DNA from 2 places in the Halomonas aquatica genome. Region 2 is predicted to be linked to the other one. Evidence: predicted binding sites of a transcription regulator. Region 2 holds the regulator's gene; the other holds the start of a gene.
The links. The regulator PhoB, encoded in region 2, activates phosphate uptake and scavenging genes when phosphate is short. The targets are predictions, from matches to a motif close to TGTCATANNNNTGTCANA.
Positions count from the first base shown of each region.

Region 1: the regulator PhoB is predicted to act here: its motif matches at 5,957-5,974, upstream of ABE960_RS03265 (PstS family phosphate ABC transporter substrate-binding protein).

Region 1 covers NZ_JBEGCJ010000002.1:15,707-25,830, reverse strand. Annotated here, with positions in the region: gene ABE960_RS03295 (beta-ketoacyl-ACP synthase III) at 1-1,000, shown strand, start outside; gene ABE960_RS03290 (MlaA family lipoprotein) at 1,038-1,805, shown strand; gene ABE960_RS03285 (PP2C family protein-serine/threonine phosphatase) at 1,818-3,032, shown strand; gene ABE960_RS03280 (STAS domain-containing protein) at 3,019-3,528, shown strand; gene tal (transaldolase) at 3,644-4,582, opposite strand; gene ABE960_RS03270 (Bcr/CflA family multidrug efflux MFS transporter) at 4,722-5,909, shown strand; gene ABE960_RS03265 (PstS family phosphate ABC transporter substrate-binding protein) at 6,035-7,048, shown strand; gene pstC (phosphate ABC transporter permease subunit PstC) at 7,163-8,419, shown strand; gene pstA (phosphate ABC transporter permease PstA) at 8,438-9,604, shown strand; gene pstB (phosphate ABC transporter ATP-binding protein PstB) at 9,669-10,124, shown strand, end outside.
Region 2 covers NZ_JBEGCJ010000004.1:185,348-195,471, reverse strand. Annotated here, with positions in the region: gene pstA (phosphate ABC transporter permease PstA) at 1-617, shown strand, start outside; gene pstB (phosphate ABC transporter ATP-binding protein PstB) at 650-1,456, shown strand; gene phoU (phosphate signaling complex protein PhoU) at 1,504-2,232, shown strand; gene cysZ (sulfate transporter CysZ) at 2,314-3,054, shown strand; gene phoR (phosphate regulon sensor histidine kinase PhoR) at 3,042-4,352, opposite strand; gene phoB (phosphate regulon transcriptional regulator PhoB) at 4,354-5,043, opposite strand; gene ubiA (4-hydroxybenzoate octaprenyltransferase) at 5,131-6,027, opposite strand; gene ABE960_RS09865 (chorismate--pyruvate lyase family protein) at 6,064-6,603, opposite strand; gene ABE960_RS09860 (NAD(P)/FAD-dependent oxidoreductase) at 6,703-7,863, shown strand; gene ABE960_RS09855 (HU family DNA-binding protein) at 8,081-8,356, shown strand; gene ABE960_RS09850 (hypothetical protein) at 8,417-8,773, shown strand; gene recG (ATP-dependent DNA helicase RecG) at 8,801-10,124, opposite strand, start outside.

The DNA of each region.
Region 1 (10,124 bases), on a different contig from region 2:
CATCGCCGCCGGGGAACGGGCGCCGCTTGCGCACTCCAGTACCGAGTTCATCGTCAAGGCCTCGGGCATCCACAGCCGCCATGTGCTGGACGCCGAGGGGATCCTCGACCCCGGGCGCATGCGTCCCCGGCTACCCCAGCGCGGCAACGACGAGCCCTCCGTGCAGTGCGAGATGGGCCTGGCGGCGGCGAATCAGGCCCTGGCGGCGGCGGGTGTTGCGGCTGCTCATATCGACCTGGTGATCGTTGCCTGCTCCAACCTGGAGCGGCCCTATCCGGCGGTAGCGGTGGAACTTCAGGCTGCGCTCGGCGCCGGCGGCTATGCTTTCGACATGAACGTGGCCTGCAGCTCGGCGACCTTCGCCATCGAGACCGCTACCAATGCCATCCGCGCCGGCAGCATCAGGCGTGCCCTGGTCGTCGATCCCGAGATATGCTCGGCACACCTGAACTTCCGCGATCGCGACAGTCACTTCATCTTCGGCGATGCCTGCACCGCCATCGTGCTGGAAGATGACGATGTGGCGAGGGCCGAGGTGCGCTTCGAGATCCTCGGCACCCGGCTCGTGACACGCTTCTCCAACGCCATCCGCAACAACGCCGGCTTCCTCGACCGGGTCACCGACAGCGACCCGCTGGCGACCGACAAGCTCTTCGTGCAGGAGGGTCGACGCGTCTTCAAGGAAGTCTGCCCTCTGGTGGCATCGTTGATCACCGAACACCTGGCGAGCATGGAGCTCGCGGGCGGCGACCTGTCGCGCCTCTGGCTGCACCAGGCCAATCGTCACATGAATGACCTCATTGCCCGGCGCGTGCTGGGCCATGAGCCAAGTCCCGAACAGGCGCCGATCATCCTCGATCGCTATGCCAACACAAGCTCAGCGGGCTCGATCATCGCCTTTCACCTGCATCGTCACGACCTGGCGCCCGGTGCGATCGGGGTGGTCTGTTCCTTCGGCGCGGGCTACAGTGCCGGCAGCGTGGTGGTGCGTCGCCAATGAGCGTCATGACAATAACCGCAGGGAGGCGATCGTGCCGATGAAACGACGTATGACGAGATGGATGGGCGGCGGTGCCCTTATGCTTTCACTGTTGCTGATGGTGGGCTGTGCCGGCAGCGGCCAGGTGCGCCAGGGTTACCCCAATGATCCCTGGGAGGGCTTCAACCGCAAGGTGTTCGCCTTCAACGACGTGGTAGACCGCTATGCGCTCAAGCCGGCCGCCAGGGGCTACCGTTTCATCACGCCGGATCCGGTGGAGACTGGCGTGGGCAACTTCTTCTCCAACCTGGGCGAGATCCGCACCGCCCTGAACAGTCTGTTGCAGGGCAAGGGCACGAATGCCGGCGTGGCCACCGGCCGCTTCCTGATCAACAGTACCCTAGGCATCGGCGGCCTGTTCGACATCGCCACGCGGATGGAGATCACCGGCCGCGAGGAAGACTTCGGTCAGACACTCGGTGCCTGGGGCGTGGGGGAGGGGGCCTACCTGGTGCTGCCCTTGCTGGGCCCGAGTACCCTGCGTGATACGGCTGGGCTGCCGGTGGACATGTACACCTATCCGACCACCTACGTGGAGGAGGACAAGGTGCGCGTCAGCCTGACCGTCCTGAGGGTGATCGATGCCCGGGCCGGGCTTCTCGACCAGGAGGAGCTGATCAGTGGCGACCGTTACAGCTTCATCCGTGATATATGGCTGCAGCAGCGTCGCTTCGAGGTCAACGATGGAGAGATGGGTGCGGATCCCTTCGCCAGCGACGAGTTCGATTTCGATGATGCAGACTTCGAAGACGCCTTCGCTGAATGAGGCCATGACAGCATGTCATCAGCCAAGCAACTGATCGGAGTGATTGATGTGCCCGGGCCGGAGCGTGATGCCCTGGCTCAGACCATCGCCCGTGATGGCCTGGCGGTGTACGCCGCCGACGGCGTCGAGGAGTTGCCGAGCGAGACGGCGCTGATCGTGGCCCATGCCCGCGCGGTGTCCCGTGGTGACTGGGAGCGCCTGGCCGATCGGGTACCTACCCTGGTGGTCAGTGACGATCGTCAGGATGCCGACCTGCTGTGCGCGGTGGATGCTGGCCTGGTGGATTACATCATCGACCCGCTGCGCCATGGCTACCTGCTGCGTCGCATGATCGGCAAGGCCATCGAGGTGCGTCGGCTGGCCGCTGATCGCGAACATGACCGGGCTCGGCTGGCCCACCTCAACGAGAACCTCGAGGAACTCAACGAGAGCCTGGAAACCCACCTGGCGATGCTGCGCCTTGACCAGCAGGCCGGCGGGCAGATACAGCGCAAGCTCCTTCCGCCGCGGCCCCAGACCGTTCGAGGGGTGACCTTCGACTACTGGCTGGCCCCCTCGCTCTATCTCTCCGGGGATTTCCTCGACTTTCAGGGCTTCGACGAGCGTTACAGCCTCTTCTATTTTGCGGACGTCTCCGGGCATGGGGCGTCCTCGGCCTTCGTCACCGTGCTGCTGAAGTACCTTTCCAATCGCTGGCAGCAGGAGTGGGACGGCCAGCATCCCGAGGACCTGGCTCCGCGCTGGCTGGAGGCGCTCAATCGCGAGCTGCTGGATGCCGGCATCGGCAAGCATGCGACCCTGTTCGTCGGGGTCATTGACCACCAGCGTCGTTATCTCCACTATTCCCTCGGCGCCCAGCTGCCCATGCCACTGCTGGTGGCCGACGGCGAGGTTCAGGCGCTGCCCGGAGAGGGCATGCCGGTCGGGCTCTTTCCCGGAGTGGATTACCCGAGCCTGGGTTGCAGGCTGCCGGAGCACTTCCGGTTGTGGCTCTGTTCGGATGGCATACTGGAGTGTCTGCCGGGGGATACTCTGGATGGGCGGCTCAGGGAACTCGAGCGGCGGGTCTTTGCCAGCGCGACGCTGGACGACCTACGTGGCAGTCTTGAACTGGGGCACCTGGCGGACGATGATGAGGTCGTCGCCCAGAGCGCCCCGGGGCATGAGGAACTGCCAGACGACCTGACGATCATGTTGTTGAGCGGATTTGGCAATGATAAACCATGAAGGTCGCATCAAGGCGGCGTTCGATTCAGGGGTCTTCGTCCTCAAGCTGTGCGGAGACGTGCGCCTGACGCTCTGTGCCACCCTGGACCAGCAGGCTCGACAACTCGCCGAGACACCCGGGCTCGAGACGTTGATCATCGACCTGAGAGACACCACCAACGTGGACTCCACCGCGCTGGGCTTTCTCGCCAAGGTGGCCATGGCGGTGCAGGGGCGTGTCAGTGAGCGACCGACCATCATCGCCGACAATCCCGATGTCCGGCGGATGCTCGATGTCATGGGATTCGCGCGCATCTTCACCCTGGTGGAGTCTCCGATCACCGAGACCCAAGAGCTCTGCGACCTTCCCGAGATCCCCATCGACGTGGAAGAGACCCGACAGCGGGTGCTCGAGGCGCATCGTATCCTGATGCATCTCAGCGAGCGCAACCGCGAGGAGTTCCAGCCGCTGGTGGAGATGCTGGAGGCCCAGAAGGCCGCTTCCCACGGCCACTAGTGGGGCTCACCCTGCTGCCTGACCTCGGGGCTCGCCCAGCGCGGCCGCCCTTGCTGTCGCGGTGTTCTGTTCCGCATGCTATCTCCGCGTGCTATCCGGCCGCCGTCACGGTCGTCTATCCCTTCCTGAGCTCTCCCAGCAGCGTCTCCAGCTTGCGCTGGTCGGCCATGAACTTGCGGATCCCCTCGGCTAGCTTCTCGGTGGCCATGGCGTCCTCGTTCATCGCCCAGCGGAACCCGGCCTCATCCAGGGGCTCCGGTGCACGGGTCTCGGCGTCCAACGGCTTGAGCCGACGCTCAAGTGGGCCGTGGGTGCCTTCCAGCTCCTCCAGCAACTGGGGGGAGATGGTCAGACGATCGCATCCGGCCAGGGCAATGATCTCGCCTGCATTGCGGAAGCTGGCGCCCATCACGACGGTCTCGTAGCCGTGGCCCTTGAAGTGCTCGTAGATACGCTTGACCGACTGGACGCCCGGGTCGCGGTCACCGCTGAAGTCGGCGTCAGGGGCCTGAGCCTTGTGCCAGTCGAGTATGCGGCCGACGAAGGGCGAGACCAGGGTAACGCCGGCATCGGCGCAGGCCTGGGCCTGGGCAAAGCTGAACAGCAGGGTGAGATTGGTGTGAATGCCTTCGCGCTCCAGTATCCGGGCGGCGCGAATCCCCTCCCAGGTTGCCGCGACCTTGACCAGGATCCGCTCGGGGCCGACCCCATGACGACCATAGCGCGCGATCAGCATGCGGGCCCGGGCCAGGGTGGCGTCGATGTCGAAGGATAGGCGAGCGCTGACCTCGGTGGATACGTAGCCTGGTACCAGGGCGCTGATTTCGCTGCCGATCTCCACGGCCACGGTGTCCAGGGCATCGTCGATGTCGGTGGCATGGCGGGCGATCTCGGCCAGCCGAGCACGGCGAGCCTCATGCTGGGCCGCCTGGAGGATCAGCGACGGGTTGGTCGTGGCGTCGGTCGGCTCGAAGCGGCGGATCGCATCGAGGTCACCGGTGTCGGCCACCACGGTGGTCATGGACTTGAGTTGTGAAAGCAGGTCGTCTGCCATGGTGGGGTCTCTCCTGTTGTCATGGCGCTCACTCTAGCAAGGCAGGAAGGCCGAACATAGGTGGCCGGGACGAGGGTCGGATTTTTGGTTATTATTAGCCCTCTATCTTTCTCTGTGTAGACTCCATCTGGAGGCGTCATTGACCCTTGACTCGCGACGCGTGGCCCTGCTGGTGGCCGCCAACACGGCCCTGGCGCCCTTCGCCATCGATGCCTACCTGCCCGCCATGTCGGCGATCGCCGAGCATATCGGCGCGAGCATCCATCTTACGGAGCTGTCGCTCAGCACCTTCCTGGCCGGCTTCGCCCTAGGCCAGCTGCTGTTCGGGCCGCTCTCCGATCGGCTGGGGCGCAAGCCGGTGCTGCTGGGTGGGCTGGTGGCCTTCCTGATGGCGAGCCTGGTGATCACCACGGTGGATTCACTACCCGAACTGCTGGCCTGGCGCTTCCTGCAGGCTCTCGGCGGAGGGGCCTGCGTGGTCAACTCCGCGGCCATCGTGCGCGACTGCTTCCAGGGGCGGGAGGCGGCCAAGGTGATGTCGACCATGGCGATGATCATGATGCTGGCGCCGCTGGTGGCCCCTGCGGTGGGCAGCGGATTGCTCTATCTCGCCGACTGGTGGCTGATCTTCGTCTTCCTGGCGGTCTATGCGGCCTTCCTGCTCTGGCTGATGGGCACCAAGCTGCCAGAGACCCGGGCGGCGGATCGTCCGGCGGCCTCCCTTGGCCAGGTGCTGTCGAACTACTTAAGCGTGCTGCGACACCGTGAGGGCATGGGCTATATCTGTGCGGCCTCGATGTCCTTCGCCGGGCTGTTCGCCTTCATTACCGCCTCGCCGTTCCTCTATCTGGAGCATTTCGGGCTGTCGCCGGCACTCTATCCCATCGTGTTCGGCGCCAACGTGGTGACCATGGCAGCGTCCAACCGCCTCAACATCCGCCTGCTGCGTCGCCGCAGTCCCCAGCAGAACCTGCGCCTGGGGCTGGGCATCCAGCTCTTCGCCACCACGGGACTGGTGCTGATGGTGGCCAGCGGTCTAGAGTCGCTCGTGACCGTGGTGCCGCTGGTCATGCTGTTCGCCGGCACCATCGGACTGGTGGCCCCCAATGCCATCTCCTCGCTGCTCGATCACTTCCAGCACATGAGCGCCACCGCCGCGGCCTTGCAGGGTACTCTCCAGTTTTCCAGCGGGGCGCTTGCGGGGATTCTGGTGGGGGCCTTCGAGGTCGACAGCGCCTGGCCCATGGTGCTGACCATGCTGGTCGCCGCCACGCTCGGCAACATCGGGTTCCGGGTCCTGGCGGGCCGCGCAGCGGCGCGATCCTGACCCGCTGACCCGGCCCGAGGGTGAGAAAGCGGGTGCGGTTCCTTGCCTGTCATGAAGCTGTCACTTTCCTGGGGCATCGTGTGTCTCGCGAAGGTTGAATACTTTCCTCGACAGGAGATCGCTCCATGAATCGCATCCTCAAGACTACCGTCATCGCTGCCGCCGTCGTCGGTGTAACCGGTGTCGCCCAGGCTCGCGAACAGGTCCGCATCGTCGGCTCCAGCACCGTGTATCCGTTCGCCAGCTATGCGGCCGAGGAGTTCGGTGCCACCACCGAGTACCCGACGCCGGTCATCGAGTCCACCGGTTCCGGTGGCGGGCTGCGCCTGTTCTGCAACGGCGTGGGTGACGACACCCCGGACATCACCAACGCCTCGCGTCGCATGAAGCCCTCCGAGTTCGAGCGTTGCGAAGAGAATGGCGTCACCGACATCACCGAGGCCTTCATCGGCTACGACGGTATCGCCTTCGCACAGTCCATCGACAACGCCGCGATGGACGTCACCCGCGAGCAGATCTTCCTGGCACTCGCCGCCAAGGTCCCGGTCGATGGTGAACTGGTCGACAACCCGTATACCCGGTGGAGCGAGATCGACACCGCCCTGCCGGCGCGCGAGATCGCCGTCTATGGCCCGCCCACCACCTCTGGCACCCGTGACGCCTTCGAGGAACTGGTGATGGAAGTCGCCTCCGAGGAGATGGAGGCCTACGGCGGTGAAGGCTACACCGACATCCGCACCGACGGTGCCTTCATCGATGCCGGCGAGAACGACAACCTGATTGTCCAGCGCCTGGCCGAGAATACCGATGCCTTCGGTATCTTCGGCTACTCTTTCCTCGAGGAAAATGCCGACACCCTGATCGGGTCCAACATCGACGGTGTCGCGCCGACGCCTGATGCCATCGGCAGCGGCGAGTACCCGGTGTCACGCTCGATGTTCTTCTACGTGAAGAACCAGCACGCCGACGAGGTGCCGGCCATGGACGCCTTCGCCAAGATGTTCATGAGCGAGATGATGATCGGTGAGCTGGGCTACCTGAAGGGCATCGGCCTGATCCCGGCGCCGCAGGAGATGCGCGAGGAAGCACGCCAGGCAGTCGAGAGTCACGAGCCGCTCGAGCTCGCCGACCTGAAGTAACGTCGGGCCCTCTGCCACACCCGGCCGGCAGCCAAGCTCTGCCGGCCGGGTCACGTTTCGACGGGCGGGGCCACCCTGGGCCGGCCTGCGGATGAATTCCTTCGAGAGACACCTATGCAGACCAACCAGATAATCGCCATGTTCGGCGGCGCCCTGCTGCTGCTGGGTCTGATAGCCTTCTTCCTGGGGCGTGCCAAGGCCTCCCGGGTACGTGCCTCCGGCAAGACCATGTACGCCCAGCCCGACCAGTACGCCTGGTTCGCCGTGCTGTCGACGGCGGGTCCCGCCATGGTGGTGAGTGCGCTCGGCGGCTTCGTGTTGCTGCTGCTCGGGGCCGAGATCCCCACCCTCTACCTGCTTGGCGGCAGCCTGGCCATTGCCTGCCTCGGGCTTGCCATCGGCATGCTGATGGTGCGTCCGGACTTCCACGCCCGCCAGGCCATCGAGCGGGTGATCCGCTTCGTGCTGGCGGGGGCCGCGCTGATCTCCATCTTCACGACGCTGGGCATTCTGGTGTCGATCATCGGCGAGGCCCTGCGCTTCTTCCAGATGCAGAACTTCTGGGACTTCATCACCGGGACCATCTGGAACCCGGGGGCCAGTTTCCTCGAGGCCGCCGGTCGTGGGGATGAGGGGGGAAGTGCCGCCCAGTTCGGTTCGGTGCCACTATTCGCCGGCACCTTCATGATCACCGCGGTGGCGATGCTGGTGGCGATTCCCATCGGTTTGCTTGCCGCCATCTACATGTCGGAGTTCGCGCCGCAGCGCGTGCGTACCGTAGCCAAGCCGGTGCTCGAGGTGCTGGCCGGCATTCCCACCGTGGTGTATGGCTTCTTCGCCGCCATCACCGTGGCGCCGATCATCGTCAGCGTGGCCGGCTTCTTCGGGCTCGAGGCTTCCTTCAACAACGCCCTCGCTCCAGGCATCGTCATGGGCATCATGATCATCCCCTTCATCTCGTCGCTCTCCGACGATGTGATCAACTCGGTCCCCGACAGCATGCGTCAAGGTTCGCTGGCGCTGGGCATGACCAAGGGCGAGACCATCCGCGACGTGGTGATCCCGACGGCCCTGCCGGGGATCATCTCCGCCTCGCTGCTGGCGGTATCGCGGGCGCTGGGCGAGACCATGATCGTGGTGATGGCCGCCGGCATGCGGCCCAACCTCACGGCCAATCCGCTGGAGGACATGACCACCGTCACGGTGCGCATCGTGGCCGCCCTGACCGGCGACCAGGAGTTCGCCAGTGCCGAGACCCTTTCCGCCTTCGCACTGGGCCTGGTGCTCTTCGTGGTGACCCTGAGCCTGAATTTGGTCTCGGTGATCATGATTCGCCGTTTCCGCGATAAGTACCGGGTCAACAACCTGTAACGCCGAGGACATGTTCCTATGAGTCAATCCTTCGACGACATCAGCGCCCAACTGAAGCGCCGCCACCGCAAGACGGCGCGCCTGAAGTGGATCTCCATGGGCGCCCTGGGGCTGGCCGGCCTGTTCCTGGTGCTGTTCTTCGCCGACATGCTGGTCAAGGGCATGCCCGCCTTCCAGCAGGCACAGGTCCAGGTCCAGGTCGACTACAGCGAACAGGCCAGCCAGATCCCCCTGGCTGCCTTGAACGAGGACGCACGTCCGCTGGTCAGCCGCGGCTACCTGCGCCTGATCCCGGGCCGCATGGAGGACGACCCCGACCTGCTGGGCACCACGCGCATGGAGTGGGTGCTGGCCGACGGCCAGGTGGACCAGTACCTCAAGGGCCATCACACCAAGCTCAAGGCCGGCGACCAGGCCGTGGTCGACCGGCTGGTAGAGGAGGGGCGTGCCGAGCTCAGGTTCAACACCACCTTCTTCACCAGCGGTGACTCCAAGATGCCCGAACTTGCCGGCATCGCCTCCGCCGCCATGGGCACGTTGCTGACCCTGCTGGTGACCCTGGCGGTGGCCTTCCCGATCGGCGTGATGACGGCGGTGTATCTCGAGGAGTTCGCGCCGGACAACCGCATCACCCAGGCCATCGAGATCAACATCAACAACCTGGCGGCGATCCCCTCGATCCTGTTCGGCCTGCTGGGCCTGGCGGTCTTCATCAACTTCTTCGGGGTGCCACGTTCATCGCCGCTGGTCGGTGGCCTGACGCTGGCGCTGATGACCCTGCCGGTAATCATCATCGCCACTCGGACGGCGCTGCGCAGCGTGCCGGAGTCGATCCGCCATGCCGCCTTCGGGGTGGGCTGTTCGCGCTGGCAAGTGGTGCGCGATCACGTGCTGCCGCTGGCGCTGCCAGGGATCATGACCGGCTCGATCATCGGCCTGGCGCAGGCCATGGGCGAGACGGCGCCGCTGATCATCGTCGGCATGGTGGCCTTCATTCCCGACATCACCACCTCCTTCACCGAGGCGGCCACGGTGCTGCCGGCGCAGATCTTCACCTGGGCGGGAGAGCCTGACCGGGCCTTCATCGAGAAGACCTCCGGGGGCATCCTCGTGCTGCTGACCATCCTCATCAGCCTGAATGCCACGGCGGTGGTGCTGCGCAAGAAGTTCGAGCGCCGTTGGTAGCCACCGACACGACACAGGATATCCTCAGATGAACATGCAAGTTGCCGAGCGGAGTATTGCGCCCATGTCAGGTGATCAAAGGTCAGGTCATGAAAGGTCACGTCGCGAACCCGGTCAGCCGGTGACGCGCAATGATGATGCCCACCACGAGCTTTCCATCCGAGTGCGCGACCTCAACCTCTGGTACGGCCAGAGCCAGGCGCTCAAGGGCATCGACATCGATGTCTTCCAGAAGAATGTCACGGCGCTGATCGGGCCGTCCGGTTGTGGCAAGTCGACCTTCCTGCGTTGCCTCAATCGCATGAACGACCTGATCCCCAATGTCCGTCTCGAGGGGCTGGTGGAGATGGACGGTCGCGACGTCAATGCCGCGAAGATGGACGAGGTGGCCCTGCGCCGCCGGGTGGGGATGGTCTTTCAGAAGCCCAACCCCTTTCCCAAGTCGATCTACGAGAACGTTGCCTACGCGCCACGGATGCACGACCTGGTGAGCCGCAAGTCGGACCAGGACGAGCTGGTG
Region 2 (10,124 bases):
TCGCCGGGGTACCCTCCATCGTCTATGGCGTCTTCGGCCTCGGGGTCTTCGTCTACGGGGTCGGTGGTCGCATGGACGAGTGGTTCTTCGATGAGACCCTGCCCTCGCCGACCTTCGGCACCGGCGGGTTGTTGTGGGCCTCCCTGACCCTGGCCCTGCTGACCCTGCCGGTGGTGATCGTGGCCACCGAGGAGGGGCTGGCGCGGATTCCCGACCAGCAGCGCGAGGGGGCCCTGGCGCTGGGGGCGACCCGGCTGGAAATGCTGTCCCGGGTGGTGCTGCCCATGGCTGCCCCGGCCATGCTGACCGGGATGATCCTGGCCGTGGCCAGGGCCGCCGGAGAGGTCGCCCCGCTGATGCTGGTGGGGGTCGCCAAGCTGGCGCCTCAGGTGCCGGTGGACGCTGACTTCCCCTTCCTGCATCTTGAACGCAAGTTCATGCACCTCGGCTACCATATCTTCGATGCCGCCTTCCACGGGGGCGATGTCCAGGCCGCGATGCCACTGGTCTATGCCACGGCGCTGCTGCTGGTGCTGGTGATCCTGGTGCTTAACCTGACTGCAATATTTCTGCGTCATCATCTGAGTACACGCCACGGGGCGCTCACGCGTCGATGAGCCCAGCACCGTTGCGCCACCCGGGAGCCTCGATGCCACTCGTGAAGGACCAGCGCCACTCGCCATTCATCGACTTCCCCCCCGAGGCCAGCAGTCTGGCCATCCGGGGCCTGAGTCTTGCCTATGGTGACAAGCAGGCACTCAACAATCTCACGCTGAGGGTGCCGAGGCATCGCGTCACTGCCTTCATCGGACCCTCTGGCTGCGGCAAGTCGACCCTGCTGCGCGTGCTCAATCGCCTCCACGACCTCAACGACGAGGTGGTGCGTGGGGGTGAGGTGCGGCTCGAGGGCGAGGACATACATGCCCCCGAGGTGGCGGTGGCGGAACTGCGTCGGCGGGTGGGCATGGTGTTCCAGGCACCCAATCCCTTTCCCATGTCGATCCATGACAACGTGGCCTTCGGGTTGCGCCTGCAGGGCGGTCTTAGCAAGCGCAAGCGAGACGATATCATCGAGTGGGCGCTGCGCTCGGCGGCGCTGTGGGACGAGGTGAAGGACCGCTTGCGGACCTCGGCCTGGTCGCTCTCCGGCGGCCAGCAGCAGCGTCTGGTGATCGCGCGGACCCTGGCGGTGGGCCCTGAGGTGCTGCTGCTCGACGAGCCGGCCTCGGCGCTGGATCCGATCTCCACACTGAAGATCGAGGAACTGATTCGTAACCTGAAGTCGCATCTGACCCTGGTGCTGGTCACCCACAACATGCAGCAGGCGGCGAGGGTCTCCGACTACACCGCCTTCCTGCAGGACGGTGAGCTCGTGGAATATGGACCCACCGAGACCCTGTTCACCAACCCGCGCCTTGCGCGTACAGAGAATTACATCACCGGGCGCATGGCCTGAGCGACGGCCTTTACCGACAAGCGGGCCCTGCCCCCAAGGAGAATCCGATGGACATTACCAGCGATATCCACAGCCAGCATATCTCGCGGCAGTTCAACCAGGAACTCGATGAGCTCAAGACTCACCTGATGGCCATGGGCGGCCTGGTCGAGAAGCAGGTCCAGGACGCCGTGTCGGCCCTGCTCGACAGGGACTCGGCCCTTGGCCAGCGAGTGGTCGACAACGACCGCGCCGTGAACGACATGCAGATCAAGATCGATGAGGAATGCACCCAGGTGCTGGCGCGTCGCCAGCCCACCGCCTCGGACCTGCGCCTGGTGCTGGCGGTGATCCGCGCCGCCTCGGATCTGGAGCGGATCGGCGACGAGGCCAGCAAGATCGCTCGCAATGCCATCGACCTGATCGAGGCCGACAGCGGTAACCGCGGTTTCGTCGAGGTGCGCATGATCAGCGAGCACGTGCGCCGCATGGTGCGAGACGCCCTGACCTCCTTCGCCCGCCTCGATACCGAGCTGGCGCTCAAGCTGGTGCACGAGGACGACGAGGTCGACAACGAGTACGGCAGCGCCATGCGCTCACTGATGACCTTCATGATGGAGGATGCCCGCGCGATCTCGCCGATCCTCAGCGTGATGTGGATCCTGCGTGCCCTGGAGCGCATCGGCGACCATGCGAACAACCTGGCCGAGTACGTCGTCTACCTGGTCAAGGGGCTCGACATCCGTCATACCGCTCCCGGCGACCTGGACAAGGACATGTTCGAGCCCAGGACTTGACCCCGAACCCCGATTGACCCTCGATGCGCAGGCCGCCGCCCCTCGGGCGGCGGCCTGCGACGTGATGATGAGGACTCCTGCATGCTCGATGCCTTCACCGCGCTGACCCGCGGGACCCGCCTGGTCTACTCTCGCGGCCTGCGCCGCTACGTGTTCCTGCCGATACTCGTCAACCTGCTGGTCTACGGCGCCATGCTGGGCTATGTGGTGGGGAATTTCGGCGCCTGGCTCGACGGCTGGATGGCCATGGTGCCCGAGTGGCTGTCCTGGCTCTCCTGGCTGATCTGGCCGCTGTTCGTGGTGAGCCTGGTGCTGATGGTCTTCTTCACCTTCACCCTGGTGACCCACCTGATCGCCGCGCCCTTCTATGGCTTCCTGGCGGCCCGCGTGGAGGAGCAGGTGAGCGGCCGGCCACCCCTGGACGACCGCGGCCTGCTCAGGACCGGGGTTGACGCCCTTGGGCGCGAGCTGGTCAAGCTGGCCTACATCCTGCCGCGCATGGCGCTGCTCTTCGTGGTGAGCTGGATCCCGGTGGTCAACCTGGTGGCGCCATTGCTGTGGGCGCTCTTCTCGGCCTGGATCATGGCGATCACCTACCTCGACTACCCCATGGACAACAACAAGGTCAGCTTTCGCGACATGCGCCGTCGGCTGGGCTCGCGCCGGTGGCCGACCCTGACCTACGGCGGCTGGGTAACCCTGATCACCTGGTTGCCGTTGGCCAACCTCTTCCTGCTGCCCGGCGCCGTGGCCGCCGCGGTGCTGATGTGGGAACGCCACTACCGTGGGCTGGCGTCTGGGGTGCCGCCTCAGGCGCGCTGAGCGCTCTGTATCTCCCGCAGGCGTCCGGCGGGGAAGACGCAGCGGAAGGTGGCTCCCCGTCCGGGACGGGAGTCGATCTGCAGCCTTGCGTCGTGTCGCAGCAGCACGTGCTTGACGATGGCGAGCCCCAGGCCGGTGCCGCCGGTTTCGGTGCTTCGACCCTTGTCGACCCGATAGAAGCGCTCGGTGAGGCGCGGCAGGTGCACCGGGTCGATGCCCTCACCGTCGTCCTGCACCTCCAGGCAGGCGCCGTCCCCACGCAGGCGCCAGCGCAACACGATATGGCGCCCCTCGCCGGCATAGCGCACGGCATTGAAGGCCAGGTTGGAGAGCGCACTGCGGATCTCCTGCTCGCTGCCCACCAGGGCCCTGGGATCCTCGCACTCCACCGTGATGACGTGCCTTCCGTCGGAGAGTGCCGCGGCATCTCGGCGCACGGCCTCGAGCAGTGCCGCCATGTCCAGGGGGCCATCATCCCGGCCGCCCTGGTCGATCTCCAGACGCGAGAGCAGCAGCAGGTCATTGACCAGATTCTGCATGCGATCGGTCTGGGCCTGCATCTGTGACAGGCCTCGGCTCAGGCGGGGCGGCAGCTGGTCGGCCATGTCCGAATAGGTCTCCAGGTAGCCAGCCAGCACGGTCAGTGGGGTCCTCAGCTCGTGGGAGACGTTGGCCACGAAGTCGCGGCGCATCTGTTCCAGGCGGTGCAGTCGCGTGATGTCACGGGCCATCACCAGGCGTTCGTCGACACCATAGAGGGTGATCTGGAACTGCAGGATCCTCGAGTCGTCGATGGGTGAGGGCAGGGTCAGCGGCTCACGGTAGTCGCGTCCATGGAAATAGTCGACGAAGCGCGGGTCGCGCATCAGGTTGGTGATGTGCTGGCCGCGGTCCTGGTGGGGCTTGAAGCCGAGCATCTGCTCGGCGGCACTGTTCCACCACTCCAACGCACCGTGGCGGTCCAGCATCACCACGCTGTCGCGCATCGCCTCCGAGGATTCCTGTATGCGCAGCAGCGTCGAGCGCAGGCGCTGCTGGGTGAGTCGCTGGCTCTTCTGGTAACGGTAAAGGCGGTCGAACAGCTCGCCCCACAGGCCGCTGGCGGCGGGGGGCTCCTCCTGGGCGCGTTGGGTCAACCATTGGTATAGCGCGTGCAGCTGGCGCAGGTGGAAGGCCAGGCAGAGCAGCAGGGCGGCGGCGATGCCGGTTGGGATGGCGGCGAAGGGCCAGCCGACCAGGACCCCGGCGGCGACCAGGGTCGCCAGGCGCCAGAACTCACGTCTCCATAGGCGACCCACGTCAGCCCTTGGCGGAGAACCGGTAGCCGGTGCCACGTACGGTCTGGATCAACTGGTGGTGAGGCTCGCCCAGCGCCTTGCGCAGGCGGCGGATATGCACGTCCACGGTACGCTCCTCGACATAGACATTGCCGCCCCACACCTGGTCGAGCAGCTGGCCGCGGGTGTAGGCCCGCTCCTGATGGGTCATGAAGAACTGCAACAGCCGATACTCGGTGGGGCCCATCTCCAGCGAGCGACCGTCGATGCTGACCCGGTGGCTGACCGGGTCGAGCACCAGGCCATCTATTTCCACCGGGTCCTCGACGCCCTGGGGGGTGGCGCGGCGCAGCACTGCCTTGAGGCGAGCCACCAGCTCCCGCGGCGAGAAGGGCTTGGTAATGTAGTCGTCGGCTCCGGCCTCGAGACCCTGAATCTTGTTGTCCTCCTCACCCTTGGCGGTGAGCATGATGATCGGCAGCTCGGCGGTGGCCTCCTCGCGTTTCAGGCGACGGGCCAGCTCGATGCCACTGGTCCCGGGCATCATCCAGTCGAGCAGCACAAGGTCGGGCTGATGATCGACCACCATGGCGTGGGCCTGCTGGGCATTGTTCGCCTCGAGGACGCGATAGTCGGCCATCTCCAGCGCCACCGCGATCATCTCACGGATCGGGGCCTCATCGTCGACGATCAGAACGGTCTTGGCGGTCATCCCGGAGCCTCATGGTCAATGTAAGGTCGATGACGATGACAGCATGTCATGATGACAATAGCGTGACAGCCTTTGTCTGTCGCCCGTTCAGCCCCCGTTCACTGCCGGCCACAGGGATAGCGCGATGCCCGCGAAGACCAGCAGGCCTGACCAGTGGTTGTTGAGGAAGGCCTGGAAGCAGCGGTCGCGGTCACGCTCGCGGATCAGCACCTGCTGGTGCATGAAGGTCGCCGCCATGGCGGCCAGTCCGAGCCAGAAGAAGCCTCCCAGTTCGAGCAGCCATCCGGCCCAGGCCAGTAGCCCAAGGGTCAGGCCCTGCAGCAGGCCGATCATCAGCCGGTCGGCGTGGCCGAACAGCACCGCGGTGGACTTGATGCCGATCTTCAGGTCGTCGTCGCGGTCGACCATGGCGTATTCGGTGTCATAGGCCACCGTCCAGGCCAGGTTGGCGGCGAACAGCAGCCAGGCCACCGGCGGCAGCGTGCCCAATACGGCACCGAAGGCCATGGGGATCGCCCAGGAGAAGGCCGCACCGAGAAACGCCTGGGGCAGGTGGGTGTAGCGCTTCATGAAGGGGTAGATGGCGGCCAGAACCACGCCCACCACCGAGAGCATCACCGTGAAGAGGTTGGTGAACCAGACCAGCGCGAAGGCCGCCATCACCAGGATGGCGAACAGCCCCTGTGCCTCGCCCTCGGCGATGCGGCCATTGGCCAGGGGACGGTTCCTGGTGCGCTTGACGTGGCCGTCGAAGTGGCGGTCGGCGTAGTCGTTAACTACGCAGCCGGCGGCACGCATCAGGTAGACCCCGGCGACGAAGATCAGCAGCACCTTGCGGCCGGGAACCCCCTCGGCGGCGACCCACAACGCCCAGAGGGTAGGCCACATCAATAGCCAGGTGCCGATGGGGCGGTCAAGCCGGGTCAGGTGCAGGAAGTCGGGCACCCGGGCCAGGCCACTGGGGTGCATCAGGGATCGATCCATCTCGCTCTCTCGCATGTGGAAGCTTGCCGGCAGAGCCTAGCGTGAAGGCAGCCCGAGGTCATCCGTCATGGTATCCAGGAAGCACTCCTGGACCAGCACGGAAAAGCGCCGGTGGCGGAACACCGAGCGGCGCGCCCAGGGGCCGCTGGAGGCGTGAAAGGGGGGTGGGTCTGCCGTGACCTCGATGGGCCCGCGCAACAGGTCGGGCTGTCGGAACAGCCAACTGCCCAGGGAGCGCTCGCCCAGGTGGTCGAGTCGCTGGCCATGCAGGCCGTCCAGGGGCACCACCGAACGGGCCATGACCCAGGGCTGCTCGTCCAGGCACAGCGCCACCTCGCGCAGCCAGGCCAGGCGGCCCAGGGGAAGCCCCAGGGTCAGGGCCTCGTCGCGGCGCGGGCGGCCGAGGCGCTGGTCCAGCAGGCGGACCCGGAAGTCGCGGTGGCCGCCGGCATCGACCAGCCGGGTAGTGAGGGAGTCCCGGGACGCGACCCAGCGCCACCATTCGGGGCTCATGGCGGGGCGTGCCGCCGTCAGGGGACGCCAGCGTGGATCGCTTCCCGGGCCGTTGCTCACCATGTCTCTCCGCGTCGATTTCGAGGGCGGCTAGTGTAACATGTCGGCTCGACACGCTTTCTCGAGACGGGCCGCCACGCCCGCCGTGCATCAAGGATTCCCATGACCGCACCCCTGACCATCATCGGTTCCGGCATGGCGGGTCTCGGACTTCTGCGCCAGTTGCGCCAGCGTGACTCCACGCGACCGATGACCCTGATCACTGCCGACAGCGGTGATGACTACGCCAAGCCGCTGCTCTCCACCGGCGTTGCCAAGCGCCTGCCCCCGTCTCGCCTGGCGGCTCGCTCGGCCCTCGAGGTGGCCGACGAGCTCGACGCCGTGGTGCGCACCCACACCCGAGTGGAGGCCATCGACGCGGTGGCCCGGACCCTGACGATCGGCGCCGAGACCCTGCCCTGGGGGGAGCTGGTGCTGGCCACCGGCGCGGCGCCGGTGCGTCCCTTCGCGGTGCCAGAGGCCGTCGCCGACCGGGTCTTCAGCGTCAATGATCTGGATGACTACCGTGCCTTCCACGCTGCCCTGGCGGCGCTGGGCCGGCCGGCACGGGTGGCGGTGATCGGCATCGGCCTGGTGGGCTGCGAGTTTGCCAACGACCTCGCCGCCGGTGGCCATGCCGTGGAGATGTTGGCTCCGGAACCGGCCCTTTTGCCGCGGCTGGTTCCCGAGCCGCTGGGGCACGCCCTGGGCGAGGCCTTTCGCGATGCCGGGATGGCACTGCACACCGGGCGCCGCCTGGCGACCCTGGAGGCCGAGGGCTCACGGGTGTCCGTGGGGCTCGATGACGGCTCGTCGCTCGCGGCCGATCTGGTGCTGGTGGCCACGGGGCTCGCGCCTCGCACGGCGCTGGCCGAGTCGGCCGGGCTCGCGGTCAGCGAGGCGGGCATCCACACCGACCGCCGGCTGGCGACCTCGGCGCCCGGCATTCATGCCCTGGGCGACGTGGCCTGCGTCGATGGGGTCAATGCCATGTATGTCCAGCCGTTGCTGGCCAGCGCCAAGGCCCTGGCCCGGACGCTGACTGGCACTCCCACGTCGGTGGTCTATGGCCCCTGGCCGGTGCTGGTCAAGACCCCCCTGCTGCCGGTGGTGGCCCTCCCCCCTGCCCGATCCCCATCCCGCTGGCGGATCGAGGGAGAAGGACGTGACCTGACGGCGCTGGCCGAGGACGAGGACGGACGGTTGATCGGCTTTGCGTTGACAGGAGGCAGTGTCCGTCGGAAAGTCGAACTGGCGCGAATCGCTCCGCCGTTGCTAGGCTAGTGACGTCAACGACGGGGCGTACCGCCCTCATCGGAACGCGAAGCCAGAGGTCTTGTCGATTGGAATCATTCGCATGTCGCTTCCACAGGACTCGTTCCGTTCGCTACGCGACAGTCGTTCCAGGCGGCAGTCGAGTGATGCAATGACAGGTCGTGTGACATAACAACACTGCCGGCGATGAACGCCGGCAACGTGATGCCAATACCAGGAGGGCTGTATGCGCAAGCCAGAACTCGCCGCGGCGATTGCCGATCGTGCCGATCTTTCCAAGGACAAGGCCAGCCAGGTGCTCAACGTCATTCTCGACGAGATCACCGGTAGCGTTTCTCAGGGGCAGGATGTCTCGCTGATCGGCTTTGGCACCTTCACCGTGCGTGAGCGGGCCGCGCGCACAGGCAAGAACCCCCAGACCGGCAAGCCGTTGTCCATTCCGGCCAGCAAGACCGTCGCCTTCAAGCCAGGCAAGGGCCTCAAGGACGCCGTCGGCAAGTAAGGCGCTGCGGCCCGCCCAGGCGCGGGTCGCGTCTCATCATCTTCCCGTGGCGGAACCGATATGAAGCTGCGATTGATGCTGTGGCTGCTCGGGGTGATGCTCAAGCGCGCCTTGCGCCGCAAGGCGCGTTTCCGCGAACTGCTCGGCGAGATGCGCGGCCTGGACTGGGGCATCGCCACCGAGGACCTCACCATCGCCCGTCACTACCGCATGTCGTCTCAAGGCATCCGCGTGGGCAATGGCCTGCCGGTGGATCTTGACCTCGAGTTGCGTTTCGAGGATGCGGCCACGGCGATCCGGGTCCTCAAGAAGCCCACCCAGCAGGCCTTCCTCGACGGCATGATGGCCGGCACCGTTCGCCTGGTCGGCGATTCCGGCGACCTGCAGAAGCTGCAGAGACTCCTCAAGCACCTGTAACAAGCACCTGGAAACAGCTTCCAGCTTTCATACCTGCCCGTAGCGAGCCGCTTGCTCTCCCAGCCAGCGGCGGATGAGCGGCCGGCTGGCCTCAGGATGGTCGGTCAGCAGCGCCTCGGCCAGAGGGGCAACACGCTCCAGCAGGTCGGCGTCGCGTTCCAGGTCGGCCACCTTCATCTGGGCGAGCCCCGTCTGGCGGGTGCCCAGGACCTCCCCGGGGCCGCGGATCTCCAGGTCCTTCTCGGCGATGCGAAAGCCGTCGGTGGTCTCGCGCATCACGGCGAGCCGTTCCCGGGAGTGCGCCGACAACGGTGGATGGTAGAGCAGTACGCAGAAGCTCTCGACCGCTCCACGCCCCACGCGGCCGCGCAGCTGGTGAAGCTGCGAGAGCCCAAGCCGCTCGGGATTTTCGATGATCATCAGGCTGGCGTTGGGTACGTCGACCCCCACCTCGATCACCGTGGTGGCGACCAGCAGGTCCAGCTCCCCGGCCTTGAAGTCTGCCATCACCGCGGCCTTGTCGCTCGCCTTCATGCGTCCATGGACCAGGCCGATGGCCAGTTCCGGGAGGGTCTCGACGAGTTCGTCCCGGGTGGCCTCGGCCGCCTGGCACTGCAGCGCCTCGGATTCCTCGATCAGGGTGCAGACCCAGTAGGCCTGGCGCCCCTCGGCACAGGCATGGCGGATGCGCGCCATCACCTCGGGACGGCGTTCGTCGGGCATCACCACCGTCTTCACCGGGGTGCGGCCGGGGGGCAGCTCGTCGATCACCGAGACGTCCAGGTCGGCATAGGCGCTCATGGCCAGGGTGCGGGGGATCGGGGTCGCGGTCATCACCAGCTGGTGGGGTGTCAGGCCGCCGGCCTCGCCCTTCTCGCGCAGCGCCAGCCGCTGGTGGACGCCGAAGCGGTGCTGCTCGTCGATGATCGCGAGCCCCAGGCGCTGGAAGTGCACGTCGCCCTGGAAGAGTGCATGGGTGCCCACCACCATGCGGGCCCTGCCGTCGCTGATCGCCGCCTTGGTGTCCAGGCGCGCCTTGCCCTTGAGCTTGCCCGACAGCCAGGCCACCTCGATGCCCAGCGGCTCGAACCAGGCGCTGAAGGTGCGGTAGTGCTGTTCGGCGAGGATCTCGGTGGGGGCCATCATCGCCGCCTGGCAGTCGGTCGCGATGGCCGAGAGGGCCGCCATGGCGGCGACCACGGTCTTGCCCGAGCCCACGTCACCCTGCACGAGTCGCAGCATCGGCACTTCCCGGGCAAGGTCGGCGGCGATCTCGTCGAGGACCCGACGCTGGGCACCGGTCAGTGAGAAGGGCAGCTGAGTCAGGAAGCGTGCCTGCAGGCCTCGCCCA